One region of the Paenibacillus sp. 01T443 genome, then DNA from elsewhere that is predicted to be linked to it. Evidence: predicted binding sites of a transcription regulator. Region 1 holds the regulator's gene; the other holds the start of a gene.

The links. The regulator Rex, encoded in region 1, represses fermentation and respiration genes when NADH is low (regulators of the CRP and FNR family bind a similar motif). The targets are predictions, from matches to a motif close to TTGTGAAATATTTCACAA.
Region 2: a site for Rex is predicted at 11,210-11,227, ahead of nadA (quinolinate synthase NadA). Genes of this name have one in related genera too.

Annotation. Positions count from the first base shown of each region.
Region 1 covers NZ_JBFTPE010000001.1:216,481-232,881, forward strand. The annotation lists gene proC (pyrroline-5-carboxylate reductase) at 1-219, shown strand, start outside; gene AC1DLI_RS00960 (2,3-diketo-5-methylthiopentyl-1-phosphate enolase) at 216-1,445, shown strand; gene AC1DLI_RS00965 (2-hydroxy-3-keto-5-methylthiopentenyl-1-phosphate phosphatase) at 1,445-2,128, shown strand; gene mtnB (methylthioribulose 1-phosphate dehydratase) at 2,125-2,781, shown strand; gene AC1DLI_RS00975 (MerR family transcriptional regulator) at 3,064-3,564, shown strand; gene AC1DLI_RS00980 (hypothetical protein) at 3,590-3,817, shown strand; gene AC1DLI_RS00985 (family 43 glycosylhydrolase) at 4,050-7,082, opposite strand; gene AC1DLI_RS00990 (DnaD domain protein) at 7,360-8,040, opposite strand; gene AC1DLI_RS00995 (acetate/propionate family kinase) at 8,067-9,278, opposite strand; gene AC1DLI_RS01000 (3-hydroxyacyl-CoA dehydrogenase family protein) at 9,278-10,150, opposite strand; gene AC1DLI_RS01005 (AAA family ATPase) at 10,302-11,795, opposite strand; gene AC1DLI_RS01010 (hypothetical protein) at 11,797-12,327, opposite strand; gene AC1DLI_RS01015 (cell wall elongation regulator TseB-like domain-containing protein) at 12,443-12,940, opposite strand; gene AC1DLI_RS01020 (amidohydrolase) at 12,973-14,274, opposite strand; gene AC1DLI_RS01025 (redox-sensing transcriptional repressor Rex) at 14,255-14,911, opposite strand; gene dinG (ATP-dependent DNA helicase DinG) at 14,908-16,401, opposite strand, start outside.
Region 2 covers NZ_JBFTPE010000022.1:50,208-66,608, forward strand. The annotation lists gene AC1DLI_RS28150 (vWA domain-containing protein) at 1-689, shown strand, start outside; gene AC1DLI_RS28155 (protein kinase domain-containing protein) at 673-1,596, shown strand; gene tilS (tRNA lysidine(34) synthetase TilS) at 1,633-3,045, shown strand; gene hpt (hypoxanthine phosphoribosyltransferase) at 3,097-3,636, shown strand; gene ftsH (ATP-dependent zinc metalloprotease FtsH) at 3,735-5,732, shown strand; gene AC1DLI_RS28175 (BMP family lipoprotein) at 6,082-7,137, shown strand; gene AC1DLI_RS28180 (ABC transporter ATP-binding protein) at 7,317-8,864, shown strand; gene AC1DLI_RS28185 (ABC transporter permease) at 8,870-9,952, shown strand; gene AC1DLI_RS28190 (ABC transporter permease) at 9,954-10,916, shown strand; gene nadA (quinolinate synthase NadA) at 11,294-12,232, shown strand; gene nadB (L-aspartate oxidase) at 12,364-13,977, shown strand; gene nadC (carboxylating nicotinate-nucleotide diphosphorylase) at 13,970-14,854, shown strand; gene AC1DLI_RS28210 (type III pantothenate kinase) at 14,851-15,624, shown strand; gene hslO (Hsp33 family molecular chaperone HslO) at 15,624-16,401, shown strand, end outside.

The sequences.
Region 1 (16,401 bases):
ATACAAACCGTTCTAGGTGCAGCGGAAATGGTTCGCCATACGGGCGAAGAGCCAGCGGAGCTTCGCCGCAAGGTAACATCTCCTAACGGCACGACCCAGGCCGCTCTTGAGCTAATGGCCGAAAACCGCTTTGCCGAAACCATCAATAAGGCCGTTCATCGTTCTGCTGAACGCGCGGGTGAGTTGGGCGCAGCCATCGAGAGGAGCATCACGGAATGAATGGAGTATGTATAGCAACTTACCGCGCTTATGACGATAAAGCCGATTTTAATAAGAAGGCGCTCTCGATTGCTGTAGGCTTGACCGTGGGCAGCTGGACTGAGCTTCCTGAAGCTCAAAAAGCAGAAATGGAGAAGCATCTCGGCAAGGTGTTGTCAGTCAGCATTCATGAGCCTGCTAATGCCGAGCCTGGGCAACGTTATGCCGATATCAAGATTGCTTATCCCGATATCAATTTCAGCCGTGATCTACCTGCCCTGCTCGTTACCGTGTTCGGCAAGCTTTCCATGGATGGTAAAATCAAGCTGATGGATCTGGATGTTTCCGAAGATTTTGCATCTGCTTTTCCTGGTCCGAAATTCGGGCTTAACGGGGTTCGTGAGCTGCTTTGCGTCCAAGATCGCCCGCTGCTTATGAGCATATTCAAATCCGTCGTTGGCTATGATTTGGCCAATCTGCAGGATCAATTTTATAAACAAGCGCTCGGCGGCGTTGATTTAATCAAAGATGATGAAATTTTATTCGAAAACCCGCTTACACCGCTTGAGAAGCGTGTTGAAGCTTGTATGGAAGCAGCTCGCCGCGCAGAGGCAGAGACTGGCCAGAAGCTGCTATACGCTGTTAATTTAACAGGTCCGACGTCTCAGCTTGCTGCCAATGCCCGCAAAGCAATTGATGCGGGTGCCAACGCACTTCTGTTCAATGTACTCGCATACGGCTTTGATGTTTTGCATGAGCTGAGCAGCGATAAATCGATTCATGTGCCAATAGCTGCACACCCCGCAATGGCTGGAGCAATGTATCCATCTCCTCATTACGGCATTAGCGCATCCTTGCTGCTTGGTAAGCTGATGCGTCTCGCAGGGGCAGATCTTGTGCTTTTCCCATCGCCGTATGGTTCGGTCGTTATGCCGAAGGAAGAAAACTTAGCAGTTAAGGATGCTTTGCTTGCACCTATGCATGGACTTCGGACCAGCTTCCCTGTGCCATCGGCTGGTATACACCCAGGGCTTGTCCCGCTCATTTTGAAGGATTTCGGCACAGACGTTGTCGTAAATGCAGGTGGCGGAATTCACGGCCATCCCATGGGAACCGCGGCGGGAGGACAAGCATTCCGTCAGGCAATTGCAGCCACATTAGCTGGCGTTCCGCTCCGCGATGCGACTGAGCAAGCTGGCAATGAGCCGCTGCAAGCGGCAATTCAAGCATGGGGGATCAAAGAATAATGACAGACAACAATGCAGCTAAGAAACGCATCGTGTTCTGTGATTTCGATGGAACGATTACGGTAAACGACAACATCATCGCCATAATTAAGCATTTTGGCCCGGTGGGCTGGGAGAAAATTGCGGAACAAACGATTGCGCAGGAGATCACCATCAAAGATGGCGTTGGTCAGCTGTTTCGGCTCCTCCCTGCCTCCATGCAAGAGGAAGTCATTGCATTCAGTATTTCGAATGCCCGAATTCGTGAAGGATTTGCCGAATTCCTTGAATATTGCAAGGAGCAGCAAATTGATTTTTACGTAACGAGCGGCGGTATCGACTTTTTTGTTTATCCTATTCTCGAAGCGTTTAATATTCCAAGAGATCATATTTATTGTAATAGCAGCGATTTTAACGGCGAACGCATTGAAATATTATGGCCAAATCCATGTGATGAGCACTGCAGCAACGATTGCGGGATGTGCAAAACAACGATTATGCGTCGTTTTCCAGCCGAGCAGTACGAACGTATTATTATTGGCGACAGCGTTACGGATTTCGAAGGCGCAAAGCTTGCTGACGTAGTTTATTCCCGCTCTCATTTAACCGTAAAATGTAACGAGCTTGGGCTGCCTCATCATGAGTACGAAACGTTCCATGACATTATCAACATTATGAATGCCGAAAGGAAGATTGTGAAATGAGCTTTCAGCAAATCGCTTTAGAAGATAAACAGCGTGCTCTATCCGAGCTTCGCGAAGTAAAGGAGCTCTTTGCTTCACGCGGATGGTTCCCTGGCACTAGCGGCAATCTATCCATCCGTGTCGGAGATTTCCAAACTGATGATTTTCAGTTCGCGGTCACGGCAAGCGGCAAGGATAAAACCGTACATACGCCGGAGGATTATCTATTCGTTGACCAAGATGGCAAGCCATGCGAGGCAACACGTTTAAAACCGTCTGCCGAAACCCTCATTCACTGCGAAATTTATAAACTGACTGGCGCCGGAGCTATATTCCATATCCATTCTGTATTCAACAGCGTCATTTCTGAATACTTCTGGGATCGTAAGTCTGTGCCGGTTGACGGTGTTGAGCTCATCAAAGGCTTTAATATTTGGGATGAGGAAGCCCATATCGATATCCCTATTGTTTCAAACTTTGCCCATATCCCTTCTATCGTCCCTGAAATTACGGAACGAATCGTCAAAAATATTCCCGGCATTTTACTCCGTAAGCACGGGATTTATGCATGGGGTGACAATGCTTTTGAAGCAAAACGCCATCTGGAAGCTTTCGAATTCATTTTCGAGTATGTTTATCGCATGGAGCTGCTTATGCGCGGTAGTCGATCGTAACAAGCGTAAACGACTGTCGCCGTCCTCAGTGGCAAAAGCTATCGTTTCGCGGAGATATATCAGCACATTTATAAGTGAAAACTTATAAATTCTTATATATTTAAAATAATAGATGCCTCAGAAGCAAAACCACTGCTGAGGCATCTATTTTTATATTCAAGATTTAACCGCATGACCGACTTGCTGCATCACGCGGCTAAGTCTCGTTTGCATGTTTCCGAAAGATTGACTTTGACGTAACGGAAACGTTCATAATGGAATCAGAGGTGATTTTTTTTGAAGGTGCATGAGGCAGCTCGGCAGCTCGGCGTTACACCCCGCACGCTGCGATTTTACGAAGAAAAAGGACTCATTAGTCCTAGTAAGACGCTTGGAAACAAGTATCGATCCTATTCTGAACATGATCTTATCCGGCTGCGCTGGATTATTTCACTTAGGGAACTAGGTATGTCCTTGTCCTCCATCCATGATGCTTTATCCTCTATGGATGAGCCTGAAGCATTTATTCGCACAGTTGACAGTGCACGGGCTGTTTTATATGAGCAATGGATTACCGCTTCGAAAGCGCTGCAGTCGCTTGATCTTACGATATCCGAATGGCGGCGCAACGGCCTCCCCAAGCTTGATAAAGTGGAATATGCTGCTGAAGAAATGAAGCGCAACCGATTGGTCCGAGCTTCTTGGAGCGATCAATGGAATTATGATTTTTTAGCGCTGCAGCACGGGTACGATACGCCTCTCGTTACGCTTGACGGACTGCTGACAGAGGAATCTAAATCATGACCAGCAGCTCTTGGCGCTTGAAGAGATGGATCGTGTGCTCCTTCATGGCGGCCGCCTCGTGGTAACAGGAATCATGGAGACGCAAGATGATGAAGTTTTGAAATCACCTTTATACAAGGAGAAGGAATCACATTCAACCTGGCATCTCTCCATTGCTTCCGAGCTGGTAAACTGGCTTGAAGGCAAAGGCTATTCAACCATGCTGGCCAATCTAACTCCCGTTACTGCGCTTCTTTATGCGAGTAAGCCGTAATCAACTTTCTCAGCCTATGGTCTTCTCAATTAACGGGAATTTCTCCTGCTGATTCTAATGATTTCGTTATAAATACTCGTTTTTCTCGAAATTATATGAAGAATTTCCAGTTTCGATGATCGCCTAACCTATTTAACAGAAAAAAGCCAAGTCACGATAACGACTGATCGTCCGCGACTTGGCTTCTTCCCTAGGGCATAATCACACTCACTTTATTCCTAGATCTCTTGTCTTATTCAAAAATTGCATTTGCAATAACCGCTAAATCAGCAACATCAATGACACCGTCATGATTGATATCCGCTTTTTTGATCAAATTCCAATCAGGGCTTGCCGAGCTTTTACCATAGCTGGCAGCAACAATGGCGAGATCGCCAATGCTCACTTTTCCATCTGCGTTAATATCACCCGATTTTGAAGCATTGACTGAATTTTCAAATGCTTGCAAAGCCTGATTTAAGACGCTTACGGCTTGATCGATGGCTGCTTGGCTTTCAGCATTCTCGGATACTGCTGCAGCTGCAGTTATCGCAGCTTGCAAAGCAGCTTTGGAACCAACCGGGTATTGTCCTGGCGCACTGCCTTCCACCGCTGCATCCACAGCAGCCTGTGACTCAGCAATTAACGAATTCAAAGCTTCTTTGTTCAGATCATTAGTGCTAGTGACTTGCAGGTTATGCGTGACAGGTGCAAGTGTCGTCTCCTCACCAGCTCCGTTCGCAAGCTGTGCCCGAGACAGAGTAATACTTGTATTAGCTGTCTCTTTGATCGCTTTCCAGTTTAATTTAAGCAAATCCCCGTCGCTGGTGATGGGATGATCCGCACCTTGGCTTGCAAGCAGAATACGGACTTGGCCAAGGACTTCCGTCTGAGAATCAATGACCAAAAGACCTTCTTTCAGGGATACGGCTGAAACAAAATCAAGCTTATCGGGATCATAGTTGAAGATTAGATCCTGAGCATAGATAGCATCTTCCAAGCTGTTCGACACATGGGCTAAACCATAGTTCACCGCGAAATCATTTCCTAGCGGAATTTGAGACATAGCTGTAAGTGTCCCCGTTAATTCTTTTGAAGCATTTGGATTCGGTACATCTGCCTTGTACATCGTTAAAAAGTCTAAATTCACATTACCAATACTTCCGTTATCAATACGATAACTGATTACATTTTTACCTGCTTGTAAGCTCAAACGCTCAGAAGCGGTAAACCATTCATCCCAGCTGATTGCCGTTTTGTCTGGAGCAATTGTTTTTACGAGTATACCATTTACATAAACATTGATTTTTGCTCTTGCTGGTAATTGCGTCGTAGGATTATTTGTAGATTCCCCATTTACTTGTACGCCGTAAGCATATCTCACGCCAACGATATAATCCCCTTCTTCTTCTGCATTCACGACAAAACTTGCTTCAGCACCAGAGTTTTCCGGCAGGTTAATATAGCCAGTACCTTGATAATTTGCATGGGTATTGTCTTTTGTAATGTCACCATAGTGAATGGCGTCTTCTGCTTGATACATATCACCTAGGCCTAAATCTCCCGAAGGTAATTCTTGCCATTCATAGGAAGAAACCGGTTCGCCAAACTGAGGTGTTCCATCCTCATTCCAACCGATTTTCTTAATATTTACTTCACGCCACCAGTTTCGTCCCGTATCTTGATATACGCGTGAATGGTAAATCATCCAATCTTCTGTGCCGTCTGCCGATTTTACAAATCCTGCTCTGGCAGGCCCTGATACATCGCTGGTAGCTACGAAAACATCATTCGTACGGGTCCAAGAATCCGGGTTTAAGAAATCCCCATCTGTATTTGTGAAATAAGATAAACGATAACCATCTGACGCATAGTCGCCCTCTGACATCGTGATAAATACTTTTCCGTCTTTTTGTAAAACACGAGGTCCTTCCCCGCCGCCGCCTGGCAAGAAAGAGCGATCTGCCGTAATCGTATACGGATTATCCATAGGCGCAATGGCCGGTCCGATCGGCTCTCCGGAGCCTAAGGTACCCCAAACCGCATAAAGTTGTCCGTTATATTCGAATACCGTAAAGTCATTTGCTTGTTTATACTCGCCATTCTCACCAGCATATAATGCGCCTTTATCCACATATTCCCCTTGCGGATCATCGGTAACGGACTCCAAAACGGTTGCCATATGTTTGTAGCCATATTCTTTTAAGTCGGCACAGTAATAGATATACCATTTTCCGCCAAAGAAGAAGATTTCCGGAGCGAAAATCCGAGTTTGTGTTCCTTTTGAATCAAATACCATGACCTTTTCGCCTTGATCGATCAGGGTACGGGATTTGGATACATAAACTTTATTGTTAGAGTCTAGATTACTGGATGATACAAAGTAATAAAATCCGTCTTTATAAGTTACAAAGGGGTCCTGTCCTTGATAAAGCGGGTTGTTGAATTTGTCAGATACCGAAGAACTTGTGACTCCCATTTCTTTCATAAAATCGGAACGGGCAATAGAAACGTTCTCAATCGCTTCTATTAATAGTTCTGCCTTCTCTCTGTCATCTACCTCTTGGTCATCAATCGTGTCAAGCAATGCCTCTGCGGTTATTTTTACGGCATTTATCTTATTGAATGCGCTTTCGGTTACTTTGTCAGCAAAGTTTTCTGTTAAATACACTACCTTTTGAATTTCTGCTGCCAGATCCGCTTTTTTAGTTGCGATCAATCGATCTGCCGGCAAGTAAAGTGCTGATTCAGGAACGATCTCTCTATTCTGGCTTGCGCTTTCCCATTCCATACGAAGCCATGAACCTCCCCAGCCTTGCAAATACTCAACTTTGATGTCATAATGTTTCCCAGCTTCCAAAGAAACCGGGACACTAACTTGTGGGATTTCCCATTTTTGCTCCCAAAAGTCAATAATCAGTTCTCCATTAATCCATACTCTGAACCCGTCATCACCAACCATATGGAAGGTATAATCCTCCGTATATTCTGGTACTATGGTACCTGTAAAACGTGCTGTGTTAAAATCGGGTGTCCCTGAAAGTTGGTTGAAAATGCTAGCAAACGAATCACCATTTAAATTGGCAACAGCTCTTTCTCCTCGTAGATCATCGAATTTAAATATAGTAATATCTTCCCTATCATTAGGGTTTTTTACGCATTTAAAAAACTCACCCAACAATCCGTGACCTTCCATTATTGAATCTGCTGCATGAGCATTCATAGGTAAGTTGATCATACCTGCAAATAGAATAATAGCCATGAGCATTCCTAATGCTCTTTTCATACCGATTCCTCCAATTCTTGAATTCATATCTACTTTAACCGTTTGGCAGCATTATTTACTCCATAGGTTTCCTCCTTTTCCCATATTTACGGTGTGCTACAAACTTAACACATTTCCAAAATTATATATTTCTAATATCCCGATCTTTTTTACAATTTTCTATCCTTTTTTTCTATTTTCAGAGTACAGATTAACCCATTGATTCGAATAAAGTTTACGTTAGACCCTCGCTTTGATAGCTTGATCCGTATAAAAAAAAGAGGCTAAGCCTAAGGGCTTAACCTCTTCCTCCGCGAAACTTCTGTGCATGTGCGCGGGCTTCGTCTGCATTTGTTACCCGGTTACGGCTCCATTCAATCAATATCCGGTCAATGTACCGCAGGCTTAACTTACCTGCAAAAACGGCTTCCTTCAACGCAAAACGGATAATTTCATCCGTATACCGATCATGGTCAAGCCATCCGGAGATCGTCTCGCACTCGATGGGAGACAATAATCTTCCGAACTCCTGCTCGAATACGCTGAACAAATCCGATGCTGGCGCTTGCTGCTGCTTTGCAGGCTGCCGATCAGCCTTTTTCGTTTCCCGCTTCAGCTCTGCAGTAAGCGAAGTAGCTTTTAACAGCCATCCTGTCCAATTATAGCGCTCCGATTGCCTGCCCGTGGAGCTGTCCACATATTCATCAATGGTTAAAAAATCTTCCTTCATCAACCGGCCGAGCAGTTGGCCAACCTCTTTTACGGTTAACCCCATACGCTCAGCCAGCTCCTCTGGCGTAGGAAAGTCATTCCTATCAGCATCCATGTAAACCATGATTTGCAGCAGCAGCATCGCTTCTGTGTCCGATAAACCAAGCTGGCGATACGTACGCAGCAGCATCGCCGATACATATACGCCGCCTTCCTGCACTGCAGCAGCCATACCATGCGAGTAAGCCTTCCATATCTCGTTGTTCACTGCCAGCTGCCTCCTATATTAACCTTTTATGACTTGTTAGCTTTCTTGACTAAGTTGTAAGTATCTCTCGCGATCAGCAGCTCTTCATTTGTAGGAACGACGAGTACTTTTATGCGGGAGCTGTCGGTCGTAATTTCACGCGCATCCTTGCGTCGCTCGGCATTGCGGGCTTCATCAAGCTCAATGCCGAGAAAAGAAATGCCATCACAAATCGCTTTGCGCAAAGCAACGGAATTCTCGCCGACGCCAGCCGTAAATACGATGGTATCTACACCGTTCATAGCAGCTGCGTAAGCGCCGATATATTTCTTCACACGGTAAGTATACATATCAAAAGCAAGTTTAGCGTTTTTATCGCCATCGACCATCGCCTCAGTAACCTCTCGCATATCGCTGCTTATCCCAGAAATAGCCAGCATTCCGCTGTGCTTGTTAAGCATAGAATTAACTTCATTTAATGTCAATTCCTCTTTATTCATAACAAAAGGCACGATTGCTGGATCAATATCACCGCTTCTTGTCCCCATCATTAGACCTTCGAGCGGAGTCATCCCCATGCTCGTGTCGAATGATTTTCCGTTCAAAATCGCTGCGCAGCTTGCCCCGTTTCCGATGTGACAAGTGATCATTTTGAGCGATTCCAACGGTTTTTTCAAATAGTCCGCTGCTTGCGCGCTCACATAGGAATGCGATGTGCCATGAAAACCATATCTACGAATTTTATGTCGGCGGTACAGTACGGTTGGAATTGGATATAAATACGATGTGTTTGGCATCGTTTGATGGAATGCGGTATCGAATACGACCGCTTGCGGAACATCCGGCAAATTCGTTTCTACAGCCGTAATTCCCATCATATGGGCCGGGTTATGCAGTGGGGCTAAATCAAATAATCTGCGAATCTCCAGTTTAACATCCTGCGTAACGAGTACGGAGCTGCTAAACACCTCGCCTCCGTGTACGACACGATGTCCAACCGCTTCGATTTCATTCAAATGGCTGATTGCGCCGAATTCTGGATTCGTAAGCATATCAATGACACGTTTAACAGCGGTAACATGATCGAGTATTTCACTTACATTACGAACCTCCGGCTTATCGACCGGTTCATGCGTGACAATGGAAGAATCCATTCCGATACGCTCTACGCGGCCGCTTGCCAGCACGGATTCATCTCTCATATCGTAGAGCTGATATTTTAACGAGGAGCTTCCTGCGTTGATGACTAGTACTTTCATTAGATCCGGTCCCCATCCTTATCATATTTAAAGAAGCCGACGCCTGATTTGACGCCTAAATGTCCTGCACGCACCAGTTTTTTCAGCACAATGGACGGACGGTATTTGAGTTCCCCGTATTCACGGAACATCCGGTCAAGAGCAGCAAGCACGGAATCCAGTCCGAAGCGGTCGCACATTTCAAAAGGCCCATGCTGGAAGGAATACCCTATACGCATTGCTCTGTCGATATCCTCTGCGGAAGCCACCCCTTCCTCCAATACATGAAGGGCTTCATTAATGAATAAACAGATGAGGCGGGATGTCACAAAGCCGGGAGATTCAAACACCATGACTCCTTTTTTGTTAATGACTTCTTCAACAAAATGTTTCGTCTGCACGAATGTTTCCTCTGAAGTCTTCAAACCGCGGACGATTTCAACCAAATCAATCTTAGATACGGGATATATAAAATGCATGCCAATCACGCGGTCAGGCTGCTTCGTTACACTGGCAAGCTCCGTTAAGCTAAGCGTAGATGTATTGCTCGCAAGAATAACATCCGGGCCGCAAATCCGATCTATGGCTTCGAAAACTGCTTTTTTCTGCTCCAAGTCCTCCGTAATCGATTCGATGACCAGCTCGCAATCCGACAGCCTTTCATAGCTTGTCGTTGCCTCTATTCTATTCATAATAAGCTTCTTCTCGGATTTCGTGAGCGCCCATTTTTCTATTTGTTTGTCCAGGCTAACTTCGATCATTTGTTTGCCATAAACAAGACGCTCGTCCGAGTGCTCAATAATAATTACATCCAATCCTTTTGAGGCAAGCATTTCTGCTATCCCCTGCCCCATGGTCCCCACGCCTACCACGCCTACTGTTTTTATATGCAATGTATTAGCTCCTTTAGTATGGTAAGTCTGCTTCTTATAACGAATTGAGAAGCATTCTCTGCAATAATAATTCAATCTTATTATAACGGTTTTCATCAAAAATAGAAGGCGGATAGACACTCCGCCTTCAAATTGTAATATTGTAAACGTTTTATGCTGCCGAATTTGTCGCAAATAGCGTTCTAAACTCATCTCCGCTAAGTGTTTCCTCACGCAGCAGCGTTTCCAGCGATTTCGTAAATACATCTCTTCTGGATTCTAACATCCCTTTTGTTTGCAGCATAAGCTCATCCAAAATCGTGCGATTCGTTGAAGCCCATACATCTTTTGTCATCATGGATCCATCGATAATGCCTAGCTCGGTCAAACCGGATTCCACTAATGTTTTAACAATATTCATAGCTTGCTCGAAATCGCCTCTCGATCCGGTGCTGCGGTCACCATAGAACATTTCCTCCGCTGCAGCTCCGCCAAGCGCAATCATAATTTGTCCATTTAGGAAATCTTTTGTATATAAATACTGATCCTGCTGTGGATTATGACGCACATAACCCAGTGCTTGTCCCCGTGGCGATAAGGCTACCTGTGAAACACTGCCTGGGCGTACCAGCTCCGCCATTATCGCATGACCAAGCTCATGAAGCGCGATGCGCTCACGTTCTTCCTTCGTCGCTTCCCGATCCGTCTTCTCGCCCATCATCACTTTATCGATCGCCATGGATAGATGATTTTCTGCGATTTGTTCACGGCTCTCCCGCATCGCATAGATCGCTGCTTCATTCATGACGCTCTCAAGCTGTGCGCCCGAGAAACCAAAGGATTCTCTCGCGATTCGATCCAAGTCAACGCCGTCTTCAATGGGCTTATTGTTAGCATGTATGTTCAAAATATGCAGCCTGCCCTTTTTATCCGGCAGTTCGACGCCGATATGGCGGTCGAAGCGGCCCGGCCGCAAGAGCGCGCTGTCCAGCATTTCCTTGCGATTAGTTGCTGCAATCAGCAAAATCCGCGGGGATTCATTAGCATGTATGCCATCCATTTCCGTCAACAGCTGATTCAAGGTTTGATCATATTCCCGCTGCTGTCCGCCGTCTCTTTTGCCGCCGATGACCTCGATCTCATCGATGAAAATGACCGCGCTGCTTTTTTTGGCTTTATTTGCTTTAGTACGCGCTTCTTTGAACAAATCCCGAACGCGTCCCGCGCCAACGCCGACATACATCTCGACGAACTCACTGCCAGAAGCAGCCAAATAGATCGAATCTGTATATTGAGCGGCAGCTTTAGCAAGCAGAGTCTTACCGGTTCCTGGAGGGCCCGCCAATAATATGCCTTTAAGCGGACGAATGCCCAGCTTTGCTATTTTTTCCTGATGAACAAGAAAATCAAGAGCTTCAACCAGCTCCTGCTTTGCCCTCTCCTGACCTCCGATTTGCTCAAAGGTAAAGGGAGTAGACTTTACGTCGGTACGCTGTTTCTGTCCGGTCATGGCCGTTAGTTTGCCTCTGCCGCGTGCAGCATAGACGACTGCAAAACCAATAACGCCAAGCATCAGCATAGGAGCGACATTTTGTCCGATAAAGATCAAAAACGCAATGACTATTGGCACCAAACCAATCGCTATTTCAATTCCATATTTCCGCATATTACCAAGCCTCCAATTCGTTAGAGGTGCGAGGCATTACGACGTATTTCACCGCTTCTGGATTTTTTATCGTAATATATACGTTTTTTTCATCCATTTCCGTTGAAATCGTTATATCTTTGTACGCTTTAGCTGCCTTATTCATGGCTTCTGGAATGTTGGAATAGGTTTTGGTCTCCATGGCTTCAGCAATATCGAACATAGCAGCATACCATAAATCCTCAAGCTGCTTATTTGGTTTCCCTTTAAACTTCAACGTAAGCTGACGGTCATCAAATATATCTTCGCCGTTAGCCTGAATTCTCTCATATACATCGCGAAGATTCGCATCCTCGTTTAATTCAATTGGAATGGTTACCTGCTCATTATCCATAACCGGCTTATCTGAAGAAACGACACCGGCTATTTCTTTAGCGACCTGCTCTAACGGCGCTGCTACTGCTACTTGATTGTAAATTGCCCAACCGCCAAATAAAACGGAAGCCGATATGGCTGCTGTAATTACTATTGGTATCACTCGCGGTCTCAACATATGCAAAATCCCTCCCGCAGCTTTTTATATGATTATTCCGTATATCAATTCCTCTATACGAGAGTATATCATGTATTTCTGCTGGATTCGTCCCGCAAATAAAGGAAACGGAGCCTTAAGGCTCCGTCCGAGATGGAAGTTTATAGGAATTAATGAAGTTTCCATTATCAAAACGATAGAAATCATAATGGTAATGAGCCGGGTTTTCACCGTCGCTGTAATAGATTTCCCACACTCGCTGACCATCAAGCAAGCCGGGCTGAATCCTTTTCACATCTGCTTTTGGCTGCTTGCTCTTGAACGTAGCTTTAAGGTCCTGCGCGGAAATTCCTTCTGAGGCTTTGATCACCTCGGGCAGCTTCTCCTCCGCTAACCATACAAATACATGCTCATCCGCTTTATTGATTCCTTCAATAATCCATGTTTCTTTATTCCAAGTATGGTGATAGACCTTTTCAACTTTAGAAAGCTCGGCAGCTTCTATAGCTTGCTTCTTGGCATCTTTAATTGCCGCCCATTGCGGATTTTGTATTTCATTGAAATAAATAAAACCGACTGTTAGAAGCAGCAAGAGACAAGCGATGATTACGAATAACCACCGCTGAACCGTCATGAACGGCGGACGTTTCCTTGCTGTGGCGCGCATTAGGCGTTAAGCAAGCGATCGAAGCTCGCCTGCGCCTCGTAACGAATTTTCTCCTCATCAAGCAAGGTGCATTCGCCGTTTTTCAAAACTTGCCGTCCGTCGATCCACACATGCCGAACGTCTCGCCCAGAGCCTGAATAAACCAAATGTGACACAATATCTGTCTTCGGATAGAAATGCGGCTGCTCGATATCAATTGCGATGAAATCAGCTTTTTTACCGACCTTTAGGCTGCCGAGTTTATCCTCCTGCCAGATTGATTTAGCCCCATAAATCGTTCCAAGCTTTAGCGCTTCCGAGGCAGGAATAGCCGTCGGATCTCCTGAAACCCCTTTATGAAGCAAAGCAGCGAAACGAATTTCCTCGAATAGATCGAGGTTATTATTGCTTGCTACGCTGTCTGTACCCAGAGATACCGTAACACCTGCGCGAAGCAGATCGGGAACGCGAGCAATTCCGCTTGCAAGCTTAAGATTGCTAACGGGATTATGCGATACGGCAACCCCTTTGGCAGCGAGCAGCTCAATTTCAGCGTCATTCAAATGAACTGCATGGGCAACGAGCGCGGGACGGGAGAAAAATCCTAGGCGATCCAAATGCTCGACAGGGCGAAGTCCGTAGTCTTTGACATTTTGTTCAACCTCGGTGATGGTCTCAGACATATGAGTGTGCAGAGGCAAATTATAATCATGCGCGGCCTGTACAAAGCGTTCGATATATTCAGGAGGACAGGTATACGGCGCATGAGGAGATATCATCGTCGTAATACGACCGTCTGCTTTACCATTCCAATCGCGTGCGAAAGCAATGGCTTCAGTAAGCTTAGCTTCCTGTACGTCAGGAGGGCAAAGCCCGATTACGCCTCTCGTCAAAACGCCGCGGATGCCGCTCTGTTCAACCATCTGTGCAACTTGATCCATGCGATCGTACATATCAACAAATGCCGTTGTACCTGAACGAAGCATTTCCACGATAGCTAAAGCGCTGCCAGCGCGGGTATCTTGGTCGACATATTTGCCTTCCATAGGCCACATCTTCTGTTCCAGCCACACCTGCAGGTTTTGGTCATCCGAGTAACCGCGAAGCAGGCTCATAGCGGCGTGTCCATGCGTATTGATGAGTCCTGGCATAAAAGCAAGCTTACTGCCATCCACTTTTTGAACAGCTTCAGAAAGCTGCTCAGGAGCTTGTGTACCTATGTACGTAATACGGTCGTCGGTTACGACCATATGTCCTTTAAATGTCGGGTTTTCATCATCCATTGTAATAAACAATCCATTTTCAATCCAAATCTGACTCATCCTGCGTCTCTCCTTCTCTAACTAAATAATAAGCTATACTAAGCAATTCCCTTGTAAAATCCGCATTTTGAATACGCACCTCATCTGGCACCCGCAGAATGGCAGGCGCGAAATTCAAAATGCCCTCTACGCCTGCTTCTACGAATTGATTAGCCACATTTTGCGCTTCAAAAGCGGGTACCGTGATGATTCCGATTCTGATTTTTTGTTCTGCAACCGTAGAGATAAGCTCACTCATGGGCAGTACTTTCAGATTATTGATGCTCGTTCCGATCTTGCTCGGATGAACATCAAATACCGCCGTAATTTGCATGTTATCCTTGGAATACTTATTGTAATTGCACAAGGCATGCCCCAAATTACCTGCGCCGACAAGCGCGACCTTGATCGTCTGATCAACCTTTAAAATCTGACGGATTTTTTCAATCAAATAAACAACATCATAACCGACGCCCTTTCGGCCGAACTCACCGAAATATGCAAGATCCTTACGAATTTGAGCAGGATTCAAATCAAGCTTTGTGCCTAAATCCTGTGAAGAAACGGTTTGGATTTCTCGATTCACCATTTCATTCAACACTTGGAGATAAACGGGAAGCCTTCTGACGACAGCCTCCGATATTTTCGTTTGCTTCATCGCTTCTCCTCCTCTGCGCTTGCCTCGTTATGATGAACCACGGGCTGGGCAGTTTTCTCTTCGCTTAGCCACTCCCGCATTCGTAAAATCATTTGATCCGTATGCATGGTTTCGATTTTTGGACCGGGCAAGGAATACAAGAAATGTTTCCCGTAATACGTATCGATCACCCTAGTATCATAGATGATGACGATTCCTTTATCCTGCGATGTTCTCACCAAACGGCCAAAACCCTGCTTAAAGCGAATAACAGCTTGAGGGATCGAAAGCTTCATGAACGGGTTTTGCTTTTGCCGCTGCAGCATTTCCGCTTTTGCCTCCGCTAACGGATGGCTGGGCGGTTGGAAAGGCAAACGCACGATCGCCAGACAGATCAATGCTTCACCCGGTATGTCCACGCCCTCCCAGAAGCTGCTTGTACCGAGCAGAACGGATTCAGGCGTTTGGCGGAAGCGTCTTGTAAGTTTTGTGCGATTGCCGCTGTCGATTCCTTGCCCCAGCACTTGAATGCCGGAGACGGAAAGCTTTTCTTTTAATGGCTCGTATACTTGTTTAAGCATGCGGTACGAAGTAAACAATACAAGCATTCTGCCCTTCGTTTCCTTTGCGGCATCAGCAAGCGATGCAACCAACATTTCCAAATAAGTATCATCGACGGAGACTCCCTTCAAAACAGGGAAGTTACGCGGAATGACCACCAGCGCTTGCTCCCTATAATTAAACGGAGAAGGCAGCTGCACCGTTTTTAACCTGCCTTGTTCTTCATACCCCGTTAGGCCAAGCTGCTCTTCGGCATACTGAAAGGATTTCTGAACGGATAAAGTAGCGGAAGTCAGTACGATACTTTCTTTCACATCGAAAAAGTACTTTTGCAGCTGGGCGCTTACATCAACCGGCACGCCATAAAGCTGCACGGAGCGGAAGCGGTAAACGCTGCTTGCTTCGATCCAAAATACAGAATCAGTAAGTTCTAACTTGATAAATGTCCGAAGCTCATCCTTTAGACGGGTTAAATCGCGGACAGCACCGTTTAGATCCGTAATCAGCGCTTGAACGGCTGAATCGTCAACACGATCCTTGATGTCCGTGACCATCTTGTCGACGGTGCGGACCACACGGTTCAGCTCGGTATGAAGATTTCCTTCTACCGTGACTCCGTCCTCCCACCCCGCAGGCAGTTCATTTTTCTTCAGYCTGCATACCGATTGTCCATTTTCGGTCGGACCATCCGACGAGGTAGTCGTGAAGCTATAGAACATTTCAAAGAGCTTATCCCAGTGTTCTTTTATTTCTTGGAAAATCGGAATAACCGTATCTATGGTCTCCAGCCATGAAGCCTGATGCGCGTCATCTTCATACAGAAGCTTTTGGCGAAGTCCCGGCAAGAGTCCCGAGCGCGTATCTTTATAGAGACGAAGCACAGCCTGCGTTAAAGAGAAATAATTGATCTGCATGCCCAGATGCTTGCCAGCCACCTCTTCGACATGATG
Region 2 (16,401 bases), on a different contig from region 1:
ATGTCGGGCTCAGTCCAGTAGTGGCGGCTGCGCATGCGCAGTCGGATGGGATTTCGGTTAATGTGGTAGGCGTGCTGGATCATGGTGATGTAGGTGAGCTGGGCGCTGCGGAGATCGACGAAATTGCGCGTGCGGGCGGCGGGCTAAGCAGAATGGTAAATATGCGGCAGCTCTCGCAGACCGTGCAGATGATGACACGCAAGACAGTCGTGCAGACGATCCAGCTAGCCGTGCAGAAGGAATTGAAGCAAGTTCTTGGCAATGGATCAATTGAGGCGCTGCCGCCAGAGAAGCGCGGAGATGTGGTGCGCGTAATCGATGAGCTGGGGGAAACGTCGCGCCTGCAAGTGGCACTGCTCATTGATGCAAGTGCAAGTATGAAGCCTAAGCTTGCGGCAGTAGAGGAAGCTATACGTGATCTGATGCTAAGCCTTCAAGCAAGACAAGGAAAAAGTGAAATATCTGTTTTTCATTTCCCTGGCTCAAGGCATGGTGATGATTGTGTAATGGATTTAGACTGGACGAGTCACCTTAACGGCGTGCATGCTATTTTCCCGAAACTGCAAATGGGTGGAACGACACCTACTGGCCCTGCGATTATGCAGATTGTTGATTTTTATCGTAAGGGCGATTATGGTAGACAGAGCAGAGACGAAACGGATGGGATGATGAGTGACTACGTCGTTTAAGGTTGATCTTCGCCGGGGCACGGTGGTGACCGGCAAGTGGAAGCAAGGGCGGTACAGGGTAGAAAGGTTGCTTGGGGAGGGCGCAAACGGTAAAGTATATCTCGTACAGCGTGATCGCAGCTGGTTTGCGATGAAGCTTGGCATGGATGCGCTTGATCTTCAATCCGAAATCAATGTATTGCAATCTATCGCAAAGCAGAAGCAGCACGGACAGGATTCCTACCTTTTTGATGTGGATGATTTGTATGGTCCGGATGGAAAGGAATATCCCTTTTATATTATGCGCTATGTGCTTGGTGCCAAGGTGAATGAGTACTTGAAGCAGCAGGGATCGGAATGGTTTCCGCTCGTTGGCTTGAATCTGCTGGGTAAGCTGACGAAGCTGCATCAAGCGGGCTGGGTATTTGGCGATTTGAAGGTTGAAAACGTGCTGGTAGCTGACTATGGGCATGTTGAGCTTGTTGATTATGGCGGTGTGACAGCGGTAGGTAAGGGCATTCGCCAATTTACTGAAATCTATGACCGCGGCTACTGGAACGAGGGCTCGCGGTCGGCTGATCCGAGCTACGATCTTTTTTCCTTTGCAGTGCTCTGTATACAGCTGCATGAACCAAAGCGTCTGCATCAGCTGACCGCGGAGCTTTTACCGCAAAATCGATCCGCAATCGAGCTAATGCAAATTGTTGGAACGAGCGAGGCGTTAAAGCCGATTGCTGGCTGGCTGCGGAAAGCTTTTGCGGGACAATTTACGGATGCGGGCGACGCAGCTGCGGCATGGCGTTTATTAATGCATAGGCGTGATACGCATATGCCCTCTGCAACACCTGGATGGTTGAAGGGGCTTGCGGTTGCATCTGCAGTGCTGCTAGGAACATCGGTATATTGGCTGCTGCGTAACGTATTATAGCAGCTTGGAACGGGAAATGAAGGTGAGGTACTACCTATGAATCTGCAAATCGAACTTGAGAAAGCGGCTGTAGAGCGCAGGCTTTGGTCAGCCGGCGATTGTATCGTAGTGGCAGTTTCCGGCGGACCGGATTCAATGGCGCTTTTACATATGCTTTCAACAATATCAAAGGAAAGCCATTTATCCATAATAGCGGCTCATGTGAATCACGGATTTCGAATAGAGGAATCTGCGCATGAGCTGATGGTCGTTCGGGATTTCGCGGAACGGCTAGGGGTGATTTGTGAGACTGTGACGCTCGATATGCCCGCATATATAGAAGAAACGCGCATGAATGGACAGGCTGCCTCCCGCGAGAAGCGTTACGCTTTTTTGCATGAAATTGCAGCACGGTATGGAGCTGGGAGGATTGCGCTTGCCCATCATGCGGATGATCAGGCCGAAACGGTGCTTATGCGCTTAATTCGCGGAACAGGATTAACCGGGCTGGCTGGAATGCTTAGCAAAAGAAGAGAAAAAAACGTGGAACTTATTCGCCCGCTGCTTCGTATGAACAAGTCAGACCTTCTGCGTTACTGCGAAGACTATCATATTCCTTACTGCACGGACAGCAGCAACAAGGAACGCCATTATTTCCGAAATATTATTCGGCTAGATATTTTACCGTATCTGTCCAAGCATAATCCGCAGCTGTCCCAATCGCTTCAGCGCCTTGCAGAAGTAGCGGGGGCGGAGGATGAGTGGATGGAGAAACAAACCGAAGCGTTATTTGCGCAGCTCGTTACTTTATCCCCCAATGAATGCGCGATTAGCTGCATCGATTTGCACGGTCTCCACGTCGCTTTACAAAGGAGATTGATTAAACTAATATTAAGTTATCTTTCTAAGGAAACGGAAAAGATATCCTTCGAGCAGATTGAGACGATGAGGATTGCCGCTTCCGCACATGCGCCTGCAACTTGGCGAATCGACGCTGGAGCCGGAATTCGCTGTGCTCGAGAATACGATAGGATGCGATGGATCAGTGAATCGCAGCTTGCGTTAACTGAAACAAGCGCCTATTTGTACGAGGTGGGTAAGGAAACAGCTGAACTTGCGGTCGAGCCATGCGGGTGGGCATTTGAGATTGTCCACGCTTCGGCGGTAGACAGCCGTAAGCCAGTATCGCGTTACGAGGCCATCTTCGATGCATCGGAGTTATCGTATCCGCTTGTCGTTCGAAATCGACGTCCGGGGGACAGAATTCAGGTTTTAGGATTAAATGGCTCAAAAAAAGTGCAAGATATGTTCGTTGATGAGAAAATCGCACCGCTGAAGCGGGAGCTTTATCCTTTGCTGTTCGATGCAGCTGGGAGGTTGCTCTGGATTCCGGGCATTCGAAGATCAAGTCATGCTCTGACGGATGCGCACACTAAAGACGTGTTGTTCATAAGGGCAGGCAACGAATAAGGAGCACTGGTACACTCATAAACATAGTTAAGGCGTAGGGGGATTTCTACTTTGCAGAATGATATTCAAGAAGTATTGTACGACGCGCAGCAAATTGGTGATAAGGTAAAAGAGCTTGGCGAAACACTGAGCAAAGATTTTAGCGGGCGTAATCCGCTCGTTATTTGTGTATTGAAGGGCGCGTTTATTTTTATGGCCGATTTGGTCAAAGAAATAACAGTACCGCTTGAAATTGATTTTATGGCCGTATCCAGCTATGGGCAATCCACGAAGTCATCTGGCGTAGTTAAAATTATCAAGGATCTTGATGTTTCGGTCGAAGGCCGCGATGTTCTGATCGTCGAGGATATTATCGATAGCGGGCTAACGCTCAGCTACTTAATTGATGTTCTCGAACGTCGAAACGCGAAGTCTGTTACAGTTGTAACCTTGTTCGATAAACCGGCGCGCCGCACAGTTGAACTGGAAGCGGATTACAAAGGCTTTACGCTGCCGGACGAGTTTGTTGTCGGTTATGGACTGGATTTTGCGGAAAAATACCGTAATCTACCTTATATTGGTATTTTGAAACCGCAGGTCTATGAAAAATAGCAGCGATTCACCCGTACATGCCCTTCTCCGTATACCTCTATTGTTATGGAAAGTCATGATATGGTAAAATATTTTAAGCGTCTGAGAGGAGGTTGGGGATGAATCGGATCATCCGTAATACTGGTTTTTATTTAATTATCTTTTTGGTGACCGTTGGGATTTTTCAATTTATCAGCAGCCAAAATGACACGACAGTTGGATTGCGATATGACGAGCTTCGCGCTGCGGTTGAATCAGGCAATGTTAAGGAACTGAGTGTTAAGTATGAGAATCAAACTTATTTTGTTTCTGGTAAATATAATACAAAGCCTGCAGGCGCAGAAAGCGATCAATTTGTATCGAGGGTCAGCGTCAAAGCAGAGGAGAAGATCCTCGCTTGGCAGGAGCAATTCGGTTTTAAGCTAGAGAGCAAGGAAATGGACCAGCCAAGCATTTGGCTTACATTCCTCACCTCCATTATTCCGTTTGTCATTATTTTTGTCCTGTTCTTCTTCTTAATGAATCAAGCGCAGGGCGGCGGCGGCAAAGTCATGAACTTTGGCAAGAGCAAAGCGCGGCTTTATGATAATGAGAAGAAACGGATTACATTTGAGGATGTTGCAGGCGCTGACGAGGAGAAACAAGAGCTCGTAGAGGTTGTTGACTTCTTGAAGGATCCGCGTAAGTTCAATCTGGTAGGCGCACGTATTCCTAAGGGCGTATTGCTTGTGGGTCCTCCGGGTACAGGTAAAACCTTGCTTGCTCGTGCAGTAGCAGGGGAAGCGGGCGTACCTTTCTTCAGTATCTCCGGTTCTGATTTCGTAGAGATGTTCGTCGGTGTCGGCGCATCCCGTGTACGTGATCTTTTCGAGAACGCGAAGAAAAACGCACCATGTATCATTTTTATCGATGAGATTGATGCTGTAGGACGTCAGCGTGGCGCTGGTCTTGGCGGCGGACATGATGAACGTGAGCAAACGCTCAATCAATTGCTTGTTGAAATGGATGGATTTGGCGCTAACGAAGGTATTATTATCATTGCGGCAACAAACCGTCCGGATATTCTGGATCCAGCCCTTCTCCGTCCAGGCCGTTTTGACCGTCAAATTACGGTTGACCGTCCAGACGTGAAAGGCCGCGAAGCTGTATTGAAAGTACATGCTCGCAATAAACCGCTTGCTAAGGACGTTAAGCTTGAGATTATTGCCAAGCGTACGACAGGCTTCAGCGGCGCTGATCTTGAAAACTTACTTAACGAAGCAGCGCTTCTGGCTGCTCGTCGCAATAAAAAAGATATCGCTATGGTTGAGGTTGATGATGCGATTGACCGAATCATTGTCGGTACGGAGAAGAAAAGCCGTGTCGTTAGTGATCGTGAGAAACGAATTGTCGCATACCATGAAGCGGGACATACCATTGCAGGCTTCTTCTTGGAGCATGCGGATATGGTTCATAAAGTTACGATTATTCCTCGCGGCCGCGCAGGCGGATACGTCATCATGCTTCCGAAGGAAGACCGTATGCTTGTCACCAAGCAGGAGCTGCTTGATAAAATTACCGGTTTGCTTGCAGGCCGTGTAGCAGAAGAGCTGTTCATTGGCGAAATCGGTACAGGTGCTTACAGTGACTTTAAACAAGCGACTAGCATCGTGCGTGCTATGATTATGGAATACGGGATGAGCGATAAGCTTGGTCCAATGCAATTTGGCAGCTCGCAAGGTCAGGTATTCTTGGGCCGCGATATCGGCCATGAACAAAACTATTCCGATGCGATTGCATATGAGATCGATCAAGAAATGCAATCCATAATTACGGGATGCTACGATCGCGCGAAGAAGCTATTGTCAGAGAAGAGCAAGGAAATGCACTTGATTGCTCAAACGCTGCTTAGCGTGGAAACGCTCGAACTCGAGCAAATCAAACGTTTGGTTGAAACAGGTTCTTTGGATGGCAGCCCGTCTTCTGATGCAACTACAACTGAACCGATTACTGAGCCGATTGTTGAAACGATTGGCGATGTGAAGGTACGCATCCAAACTCGTGAACAGGATGAAGCGAAAGATCCAGTAGTCCTGGAGAAGCGCGATAACGCAGAAGATCCGGACAAGAACGAGTAGATTTCTGATATTAATGGCTAGCTATAGTCGTCCTGCTGCTTGTAAGAAGTGGCAGGACGACTATTTTTTTCTTTATTAATGTTCGGATTTAGCCTATAATACGGGTATAAACCATTAGCGAAAAAACAAAAAAGCTAACACGATGGTTTATATTTTTTGGCCATATGTTACATAAATGTTACACGATTGTAAATTTGATGGTTATATGTTACATAACCTTACATTAAATCATTGACGTTTATTTTTTTGTAACTATAATGAAATAATAGCGGCCAAGATCAGCAAGAATAAGAAGGTAAACAGGGGTTGCACAGCATTACCAAAACTCAGAGCAAGGGAGAGAACACGCATGAAAAAAACATTTAGCTTAATGCTTGTAATGATGATCTCGTTGACACTAGTGTTGTCGGCTTGCGGAGCGAAGAGTAACAATGAGGGCGGAGCAAACACAGGTACTAATGAGGGTACTAAAGTTGAATCCGATGGAACGGGTAAAGACTTTAAGATCGGTATGGTTACTGATGTAGGCGGCGTACATGACAAATCCTTCAACCAAAGCGCTTGGGAGGCTCTTGAGACCGTAAAAGCCGAGACGGGTGCTGCTACTAAGTTCTTGGAGAGTGAAGGCGAAGCCGATATGGAGCCGAACCTGAACAGCTTCGTTAAAGAAGGCTACAACCTGACTTGGGGTATCGGTTTCTTATTCAATGATGCGCTTAGCAAAGTAGCAAAAGAGAACCCTGATGCTAAGCTCGCTGTCATCGATAGTGTTATTGAAGCGCCAAACGTTGCTTCTATTACTTTCGCTGAGCATGAAGGTTCTTTCCTGGTTGGCGTTGTGGCGGGTCTTATGACCAAAACAAACAAAATTGGCTTTGTAGGCGGAATGGAAATTCCGGTTATCAAAAAGTTTGAAGCTGGCTTTAAAGCAGGCGTTGCTGCCGTTAAACCTGATGCTAAGGTTGAGGTAGATTATACTGGTGATTTTGGTAAGTCAGACCTTGGTAAATTGGCTGCTGCTACAATGTACGATGGCGGAGTGGATATTATTTTCCATGCAGCTGGCGGAACAGGTAACGGTGTATTTAATGAAGCAAAAGCCCGTAAGGATAATGGAGACGATGTATGGGTTATCGGTGTAGATAAAGACCAATCGTTAGAATTTGGTGATGAAATTACGCTTACATCGATGATGAAGGGCGTTGAAGCGGCGGTTCATAAAGTATCGAAAGATTTGATCGCCGGGAACTTTGCAGGCGGTACGACGCAAGAGCTTGGTTTGAAAGATGATGCTGTTGGTTTGCCGGAAACATCTAAAAAGAACGTTCCTGCTGATGTGCTTGCTAAAGTAGAAGAATACAAAGCAAAAATCGTTAGCGGCGAAATCAAAGTACCGACTGAATAGTTTTCACCATTCAATGGTATCCTTTGATTGAGGATCGTTTGTTGATGGATCAGACAAGACCGGCTTCGGCCGGTCTTTATTCATTTTTAACAAAAGAATCTATAAGTTTTCTCGCTTATCGGATTCTTAATTTGCGATTCATGTTTACATAGGGGTAAAAACCGGGGAGATGATGAAGAATGGACCGGAGCATAACAGCAGTAGAATTAAAAGGAATCACCAAACGGTTTCCTGGACTGGTTGCCAATGATTCCATCAATTTTGAATTGAAAAAAGGTGAGATTCATGCGCTGCTTGGCGAGAATGGGGCAGGAAAATCAACGCTTATGAACATCCTTTTTGGCCTTTATCAGCCAGATGAGGGTGAAATTTGGATTAACGGAAAACAGACCGTTATAGAGGGTGCCTCAAAGGCTATTGATCTAGGCATCGGCATGGTGCATCAGCATTTTAAGCTTGTGCAGCCGTTTACGGTATCAGAAAATATTGTACTTGGAAATGAGCCTGTAAAAGGGTTGAAAATTGACTACAAGCTTGCAAATGAGAAGGTTCGGACGATCTCCGAGCGTTATGGTCTGAAAGTAGATCCTCAGGCGCGAATTAAAGATATTACAGTAGGTATGCAGCAGCGTGTTGAGATACTAAAAACGTTATACCGCGGTGCGGAAATTGTTATTTTTGACGAGCCGACTGCCGTATTGACCGTTCAGGAAATCGAGGAGCTAATCGAGATTATTCGCAACCTGGCTGCGGAAGGCAAATCGATTATTATCATTACGCACAAATTGAAAGAGGTCATGGCGCTCGCAGACTCCGTAACTGTTATTCGACGCGGCAAGGTGATCAAAACCGTGACAACGAAAGAGACAAATGAGCAGCAGCTTGCGGAGCTGATGGTTGGCCGGGACGTTTCCTTTGAAGTTCAGAAAACAAAGCAAGAGCCTGGCGAGGTTATTTTATCGGTAGATGCTTTACAGATGAAGGGCGAACAAGGCAAAAATGCTTTGAATGGCGTTAGCTTTAATATCCGGGCCGGAGAAATTGTCGGGATAGCGGGAGTTGACGGCAACGGGCAAAGCGAGCTCATTTATGCGATTACAGGAATGCGTAAGGTTGATAGCGGCAGTGTAAAGCTGAACGGCCATGATATGACCAACCGTTCGCCGCGGCAAGTCTCGGTAGCCGGTGTAGGCCATATTCCAGAGGACAGGCATAAGCATGGCTTAGTACTCGACTTCAGCGTTAGTGAAAATATGATTTTAAACACATACTTCGAACCGGAGTTCGGAAGGTCGATGTTCATTGATTACAAAGCAATGGATGTGCTGTCCGATAAGCTCGTGAAGGAGTTTGACGTTCGATCATCGGGCATTCATACCCATGCGCGCGCGTTATCAGGAGGCAATCAGCAGAAGGCCATTATTGCGCGTGAGCTGCACAAGGATCCGGATTTGTTGATTGCCGTGCAGCCGACTCGCGGGTTGGATATCGGCGCTATTGAATATGTGCATAAACGGTTAGTCCAGGCCCGAAACGAAGGCAAAGCCATTTTGCTTGTATCCTTTGAGCTTGATGAGCTTTATGCCTTGTCTGATCGCATCGCGGTCATGTACGAGGGCAGGCTGATGGGTGAGGTTGATGCGGAACGCAGAGATGACCAGCAGCTTGGACTAATGATGGCAGGAAATAAATCTGCCGCAGCTGCTGCGGCAGAAGGGAGAGGATAGCGTACATGGAAACGTTGAAGAAAATATTTAACAAGTCGTCTATCCTCATACCGATCGTGGCAATTGTACTCGGCCTTATCATCGGGGCAATTGCGATGCTGGCGGGTGGGTATAACCCAATTTTAGCCTATACATCTTTGCTGGATAAGCTGTTTAGTTCTCCGTATAACATTGGCGAGGCGATCCGTGCGATTACGCCGTTGATCTTTACTGGACTTGCGGTATCGTTTGCATTCCGTACAGGGCTGTTTAATATCGGGGTAGAAGGCCAATTTGTAATGGGAATGACGGGAGCGACCATTGTAGGCGTGCTGCTCGATTTGCCTTGGTACATTCATGCTCCACTGGCCGTTGTTACAGGAGCCGTATTCGGTGGGTTATGGGCAGGCATAGCAGGGTATTTGAAAGCAAAACGCGGAGTTAATGAAGTTATTTCATCCATCATGCTGAACTGGATTGCGCTGTTTCTATCCAACTTTATCGTTGCGAAGTTCCTTGTTGAGAAGGGACAGCAGAAATCAATGCCGATTCATGAGTCTGCGATGGTAAAAATTGACTGGCTCGTTAAACTGATGGATAACGCTCGCATGCACTGGGGTACCATTATTGCCATCCTTTGCATCATTTTGTTCTATATTGTGCTTTGGCGCACAAAGCAGGGCTATGAGCTTCGCGCAGTCGGCCATAATCCAGATGCGGCCTTGTATGCGGGCATGAACGTGAATGTGACAATGGTCAAATCGATGTTTATTAGCGGTATATTTGCAGGACTCGGCGGCGTATTTGAAATTTTGGGCGTCTTCGGTAATCAGACCGTTATGGCTGCTTCACCTGGTTACGGTTTCGACGGCATTGCGGTAGCCCTTCTAGGCGGCAATACACCGATCGGGGTGCTTCTTGGCGCAATTCTATTCGGCGGACTTAGCTACGGCTCGGCAGGCATGAGCTTTGGTGCAGGAGTACCTCCCGAGGTTGTGCGAATTGTAATCGGCGCCGTTATTTTCTTCGTTGCTTCGCATGGATTAGTGAAGTGGTTCTTGAAGCCTTTTCTAAATAAACGTGCAAGCAAGCGGAAGGAGGCGGTGTAGAATGAACGTGCTCGAAGTCATTGGACAGCTTATTAATACAACGCTCGTGTTTTCCACCGCGCTTATCTTTGCGGCGCTTGGCGGGATGTACTCCGAGCGTTCAGGCGTCGTTAACATTGGACTAGAGGGCTTGATGGTGTCCGGCGCATTTGCAGCGGCAGTCGCTACTGAGTATGCCATACAAGCCGGTCTTGGGAATGCTTCGCCATGGATCGGGTTTATTGCGGCAGGCATATACGGTGTGCTGGTAGCGCTGTTGCATGCGATATCAACGATAACGTTCCGTGCCGACCAAACCGTAGTGGGTGTCGTTATTAATATTCTCTCGCTCGGCTTGTCACTCTACCTAACCAAAAGCTTGTATGAAGGTTCAGGACAAACGCCGCTTTTGGAAAATGTATTTCACAAATTGCAGATTCCTTTCTTATCGGAAATCCCTTTGCTCGGCAAAGCGATTTTCACCGCGTATCCAACGACTTATATCGTTATCGCGCTAGCTTTTATCAGCTACTTTGTCTTATTCCGAACGCCTTTCGGATTGCGTCTGCGCGCGGTTGGGGAGCATCCAAGCTCTGCGGATACTGTGGGTATCAGCGTTACGAAATATCGATACATCGGCGTGCTGCTCAGCGGCGCGCTGGCGGGTCTTGGCGGTGCGACGATTACGTTGACCACGACAAGCAGCTTTGCTCATAATACGATTTCGGGCCAAGGCTTTATCGCGCTGGCAGCACTGATATTCGGAAAGTGGAATCCGCTCGGCGTTGTTGGGGCCGCAATGTTCTTTGGTCTTGCGCAAGCGCTCAGAAGCTTTATGCAGCGGTTTGAATTCGCGCAGCAAATTCCGGCTGAGTTTTTCTACATGCTTCCATACGTTTTGACGCTCATCGTTTTGGCAGGCGCTGTCGGCCGCTCGAATGCTCCATCGGCACTTGGGCAGCCTTACGATCCTGCAAAGCGGTAGTCGTCCAAAAGTCTCTTTCCATAACGGAAAGAGGCTTTTTTTATTTATAGAGGTGTGAAACGAGTGCATTTGACGAAGAGGAAGGAGGGAGCTGTTTAAGCTTGTGCATTGCAAAAAAGGCGCGTTCACACCGAATGCTGCCCATATACGGCTATCAAAATAATTAATTTTAATTTGCTGCCCCAAAATGGCCTTTAATACATTGACAGTAGCATCTACCGCGTGTAAATTAAAACTTAATCAAATGAATTTATCCCTTTTGGTTTAAACTATAGGTAAGCGACTTTCTAAGTTTGTGCATCAATTCACAAAGTTGAGCTTGCCGTATAACGGAATGGGCATTATCCCCCATCCCTCATAAGAGGAGAGGATCTACTGTGGAAGCACTGGCACTGGAACGCAAGGCGGAGCAAAACCGAGAGCTGCGTGAACGGTTGTTACAGTTGAAGAAAGAACGGAATGCAATCATATTAGCCCATTATTACCAGCGTGATGAAATTCAAGAGGTTGCCGATTTCCGCGGGGACTCCTTTCTGCTTGCACAGAAGGCAGCTCAAACCGATGCCGATGTAATCGTATTTTGCGGCGTGCATTTTATGGGCGAGAGCGCAAAGATTTTGGCACCTAACAAGACGGTTATTATTCCCGATGAGCGTGCCGGCTGCCCGATGGCGGACATGGTGAGCGTGGATGGCTTACGCAAGCTGAAGGCTCAGCATCCAAATGCGAAGGTCGTCACTTACATTAACTCGTCTGCTGAAATTAAAGCGGAAACAGACATCTGCTGTACGTCTGCGAATGCGGTTAAAGTCGTCAATTCGGTAGAGGGTGACGAGGTCATCTGGGTACCGGACAAGAACCTTGGTCATTACGTGCAGCAGAATACCGATAAGAAAATGATTATCTGGGAAGGCTACTGCAACACGCATGACATGTTGACGGTAAAAGACGTTGAAGAAATGAAAGCGAAATACCCGAATGCGCAATTTGTCGTGCACCCGGAATGCCGCCCAGAAGTTGTTGAGCTAGGTGATTTTGTAGGCAGTACAACCGCTATCATTAAATATTGTAAAGAATCGGACTGCCAAGAGTTTATTGTCGGAACAGAGGATGGTACAGGCTACCAGCTTCGTTTAGACAGCCCGGGCAAAACGTTCCATTTTGCATCTAAATATTTGGTTTGCCCTAACATGAAGGTAAATAATTTGAAGAAGCTCGTTAAAGCGTTAGAGACGATGCAGCCTCAGATTTATGTACCGCCGCATGTTGCGGATCAAGCCCGTTTATCCTTGGAGCGCATGTTACTCGTGAAGTAATATGCGCTGCTCCTATGCTTGAAATATAAGATCGATAAGCTATACCTTTATTTATTGCTTATATTTCATTTAGAGACGTAAGCAGCCCAGCAAAAGGTCGGCATTTGCCGTTTACGCTTGGAGGAGCTATGATGATTCCCAGATATTTAGTCGATGTGCAGCTGAGTGAGCTGCCTGTTATTGAAAAAGATGTTATCGTTATCGGGGCCGGCATTGCCGGTCTTTTTACCGCTATTCGGGCAAGTGAAAACAACTCCGTCCTTATGATAACGAAAAAATCGCTGCTGGACAGCAACACGCGTTATGCCCAGGGCGGTATTGCCGCGGTTATTTCGGATGAGGATTCACCCGCATACCATAGGCAGGATACACTCGTAGCAGGCGCGGGCTTATGCTCCAATGAAGCAGTTGATGTACTGGTTCACGAAGGCCCTAAAGGAGTTCGCCGCTTGATCAAAATGGGAACGCAGTTCGATTTGGAAAATGGTGAATTTGCGCTTACGAAGGAAGGCGCGCATAGCCAGCGGCGTATTTTGCATGCCAATGGTGATGCAACCGGCTTCGAAATTGTACGAGCTCTTTCCGAAACGGCGGTAGCTAATCCGAAAATTGAGGTTTGGGATGATCATTTCGTTATCGATTTGGTTACGCAGGACGATGTTTGCTGCGGTGCCATCGTACAGAAGCCAAACGGTCAACGTTTGTTCGTCAAAGGTAAAGCGGTTATTCTCAGCTCGGGCGGTGCCGGTCAGCTGTATCGTTATACTACCAATCCTGAAGTTGCAACGGGAGACGGCATTGCAATGGCTTATCGCGCAGGCGCGTACATACAAGATGTAGAATTTATTCAATTTCATCCGACCTCGCTTTGTTATCCGGGTGCACCTAGATTTTTGATTTCGGAGGCTGTCCGGGGAGAGGGTGCGTATCTTCGTAATATTAAGGGAGAACGGTTCATGGAACGTTATCATGAGCAGTTAGAGCTTGCTCCCAGGGATGTCGTAGCGCGAGCGATCGTCAGCGAAATGGAAGAGACGAAGTCGACCTTTGTTTATATTGATATTACGCATGAATCGCCGGAAATGGTCAAGCATCGTTTTCCTACTATATATGAATACTGCTTGAGATACGGCTTGGACCTCACTTCGGACTGGATACCGGTAGCGCCGGCTATGCATTATATGATGGGCGGAGTGAAAACCGATCTAAATGGGGAAACAAATATTAAGCGTTTGTTCGCTTGCGGTGAGGTTTCTTCAACCGGCGTACATGGTGCCAATCGGCTTGCCAGCAACTCGCTTTCCGAAGCGATTGTTTTTGGCAGAAGAATTGTAAAGCGCATTGACGAGCTTCCAGGCCATTCGGTTAAGCCTACTATCGAGAATGAAATAGAGCGCAGCAGCACACCAATTCAGGCAGTTGTAGAAAGACGGCTTAAACTGCAAAAAATTATGGTGCGGTATGCAGGTCTGCGAAGAGATGCCAAGGGCCTTGAAAAAGGGCTTGAGGAATTGAAGCGGCAGCTGCCGATTTATCAATCGATACTAACAGAACGCGAAGAGTATGAATTTGCTAATCTGCTTACATGTGCGTTGCTGACTACGGAGGCTGCGCTCTCGCGCGAGGAAAGCCGCGGTGCGCATTTCAGGGAGGATTTCCCGGTTCGCGATGATGTGATGTGGAGAAAGCATACGGTGTTGCACCGTCTATATGGAATGACGGAGGAGCGAATAGAGGATGTTTGAATGGACGGCAGGAGGTTATGATACAGCAGTTCGCGAGCAAATTCGCGGCTGGCTGGCTGAGGATATAGGCAGCGGAGATATAACGACGGAGACGACGATCCCCAGGGATTCACGCTCGAAGGCTGTTATTCATGTAAAAGAAAGCGGCATTATCGCAGGACTTCCGATAGCGAAGCTTGTGTTTGAGGTTGTGGATTCATCGCTTGTATTCCTTCCGAATGTGCAGGACGGCGATCATGTAGATAAAGGAACGGTACTCGCTACAGTAGAAGGCAGCACGCACAGCTTGCTCATTGGCGAGCGTCTAGCGCTTAATTTGATGCAAAGGCTGTCAGGCATAGCGACCAAGACGCGCGCTTTTGTCGATGCGCTTGAGGAGCTGCCGGTTCGGCTAGTCGATACACGCAAAACAACGCCAGGACACCGTATGCTTGAGAAATATGCGGTACGCATAGGCGGAGGGGCCAACCATCGTTTTGGCTTATATGATGCCGTGATGATTAAGGATAATCATATAAAAGGCTCCGGCGGCATTCGCGCTGCGGTTGAAGCAGCTCGCCGCAAAATCCCGCATACCATGAAAATCGAAGTTGAGACGGAATCGCTTGAGCAAGTAAGCGAAGCATTGGCTTGCGGAGCAGATATCATTATGCTGGATAATATGGCTCCTGCACTGATGAAGGAAGCGGTTGCCCAAATAAAAGCGACCTCACCTCATGTCATTGTAGAAGCATCCGGCGGCGTTTCATTAGAGACGATTAAGGGTATTGCAGATTGTGGCGTGGACGTCATTTCGGTAGGCGGATTGACTTATTCCTTCCATGCGTTGGATATTAGCCTGGATTTGAATGCGAAGAAGGGTGGGGAACCGCTTTGATCCTCGTCATTGATGTCGGGAATACGAACATCGTACTTGGCATATACAAAGGAAAAGATCTGCTGCATCATTGGCGGCTAAGCACGAATCGTTCGGCGACGGTAGATGAATACGGCATAAATATTCATAATCTGTTTCATTATGCAGGCGTGAAGCTTGAGCAGATGGACGGTGTCATTATTTCCTCCGTCGTACCTCCTTTAATGCGAACTCTTGAGCAGCTATGCTTAAAATATTTACGCAAAACTCCCTTAGTCGTGGGTCCTGGCGTAAAAACCGGATTGAATATACGTTATGAAAACCCGCGTGAGGTGGGAGCGGACCGTATCGTGAATTCGGTGGCGGGTATCGTAAAATACGGTTCACCGCTTATTGTCGTTGATTTTGGAACGGCGACAACCTTTGATTATATCGATGAAGGCGGCAACTATCTCGGCGGCGCCATCGTGCCTGGCATCGGCATTTCAACAGAGGCGCTTTATCAGCGGGCCGCCAAGCTGCCGCGCATCGAGCTGGTTAAGCCGAAGAGCGTTATTGGCCGCAATCCGGTAACGTCGATGCAGGCTGGTATTATTTTTGGCTATGCAGGACAGGTGGATGGGATTGTGAAACGAATTCGTGAAGAATTCGGCGTTTCGCCGCGCGTGATCGCAACCGGAGGGCTGGCGGAGTTAATTGCCTCTGAATCGGAAACGATAGAAGAAGTCGATCCGCTGCTTACGCTTGAAGGCTTAAGAATTATATATGAACGCAATCAGGAGGGATTATGATGGACAATCAGCTGAAGGACGTGCTGGTGCGAGGGACGGCATGGAACGGTAAAATTCGAGTGTTCGCGGCTCGCACGACTCAGCTTGTTGAAGAGCTTCGTCAAAGGCATGGCACCTATCCAACGGCTACGGCAGCGCTAGGACGGACCTTGACGGCAGGTGCCATCATGGGAGCCATGCTGAAAGGGCAAGAAAAACTGACGATTCAAGTGAAGGGTGACGGGCCGATCGGTAAGATCGTCGTTGACGCTAATGCAGACGGGGAACTGCGGGGATACGTTGATCATCCGCAGGTGCACCTGCCCAGCAATGCGCAAGGCAAGCTGGATGTGGCAGGAGCAGTCGGACGCAGCGGACATCTTCATATTACAAAGGATCTAGGAATGAAGGAGCCTTATCGCGGCAGTATTCCGATCGTTTCGGGCGAGCTCGGTGAGGATTTTACTTATTATTTTGCGGTTTCGGAGCAAACGCCTTCCGCGGTAGGCCTAGGTGTTCTAGTCGATACAGATAATTCAGTGCTGCATGCTGGCGGATTCATCGTTCAACTTATGCCTGGATTAACAGACGAGGAAATCACAAGGCTCGAGCAGGCGGTTGGCACTATGCCTCCCGTGACGACACTGCTTGATCAAGGTAAAACACCTGAAGAATTGCTAAGCTGGATCGTAGGTGATAGCGATCTTCAGATTCACGATACAATGGATTTAAAATTTCAATGCTTTTGTTCCTCTGAGCGCGTGGAGCAGACGCTTCTCAGTTTGGGCGAGCATGAGC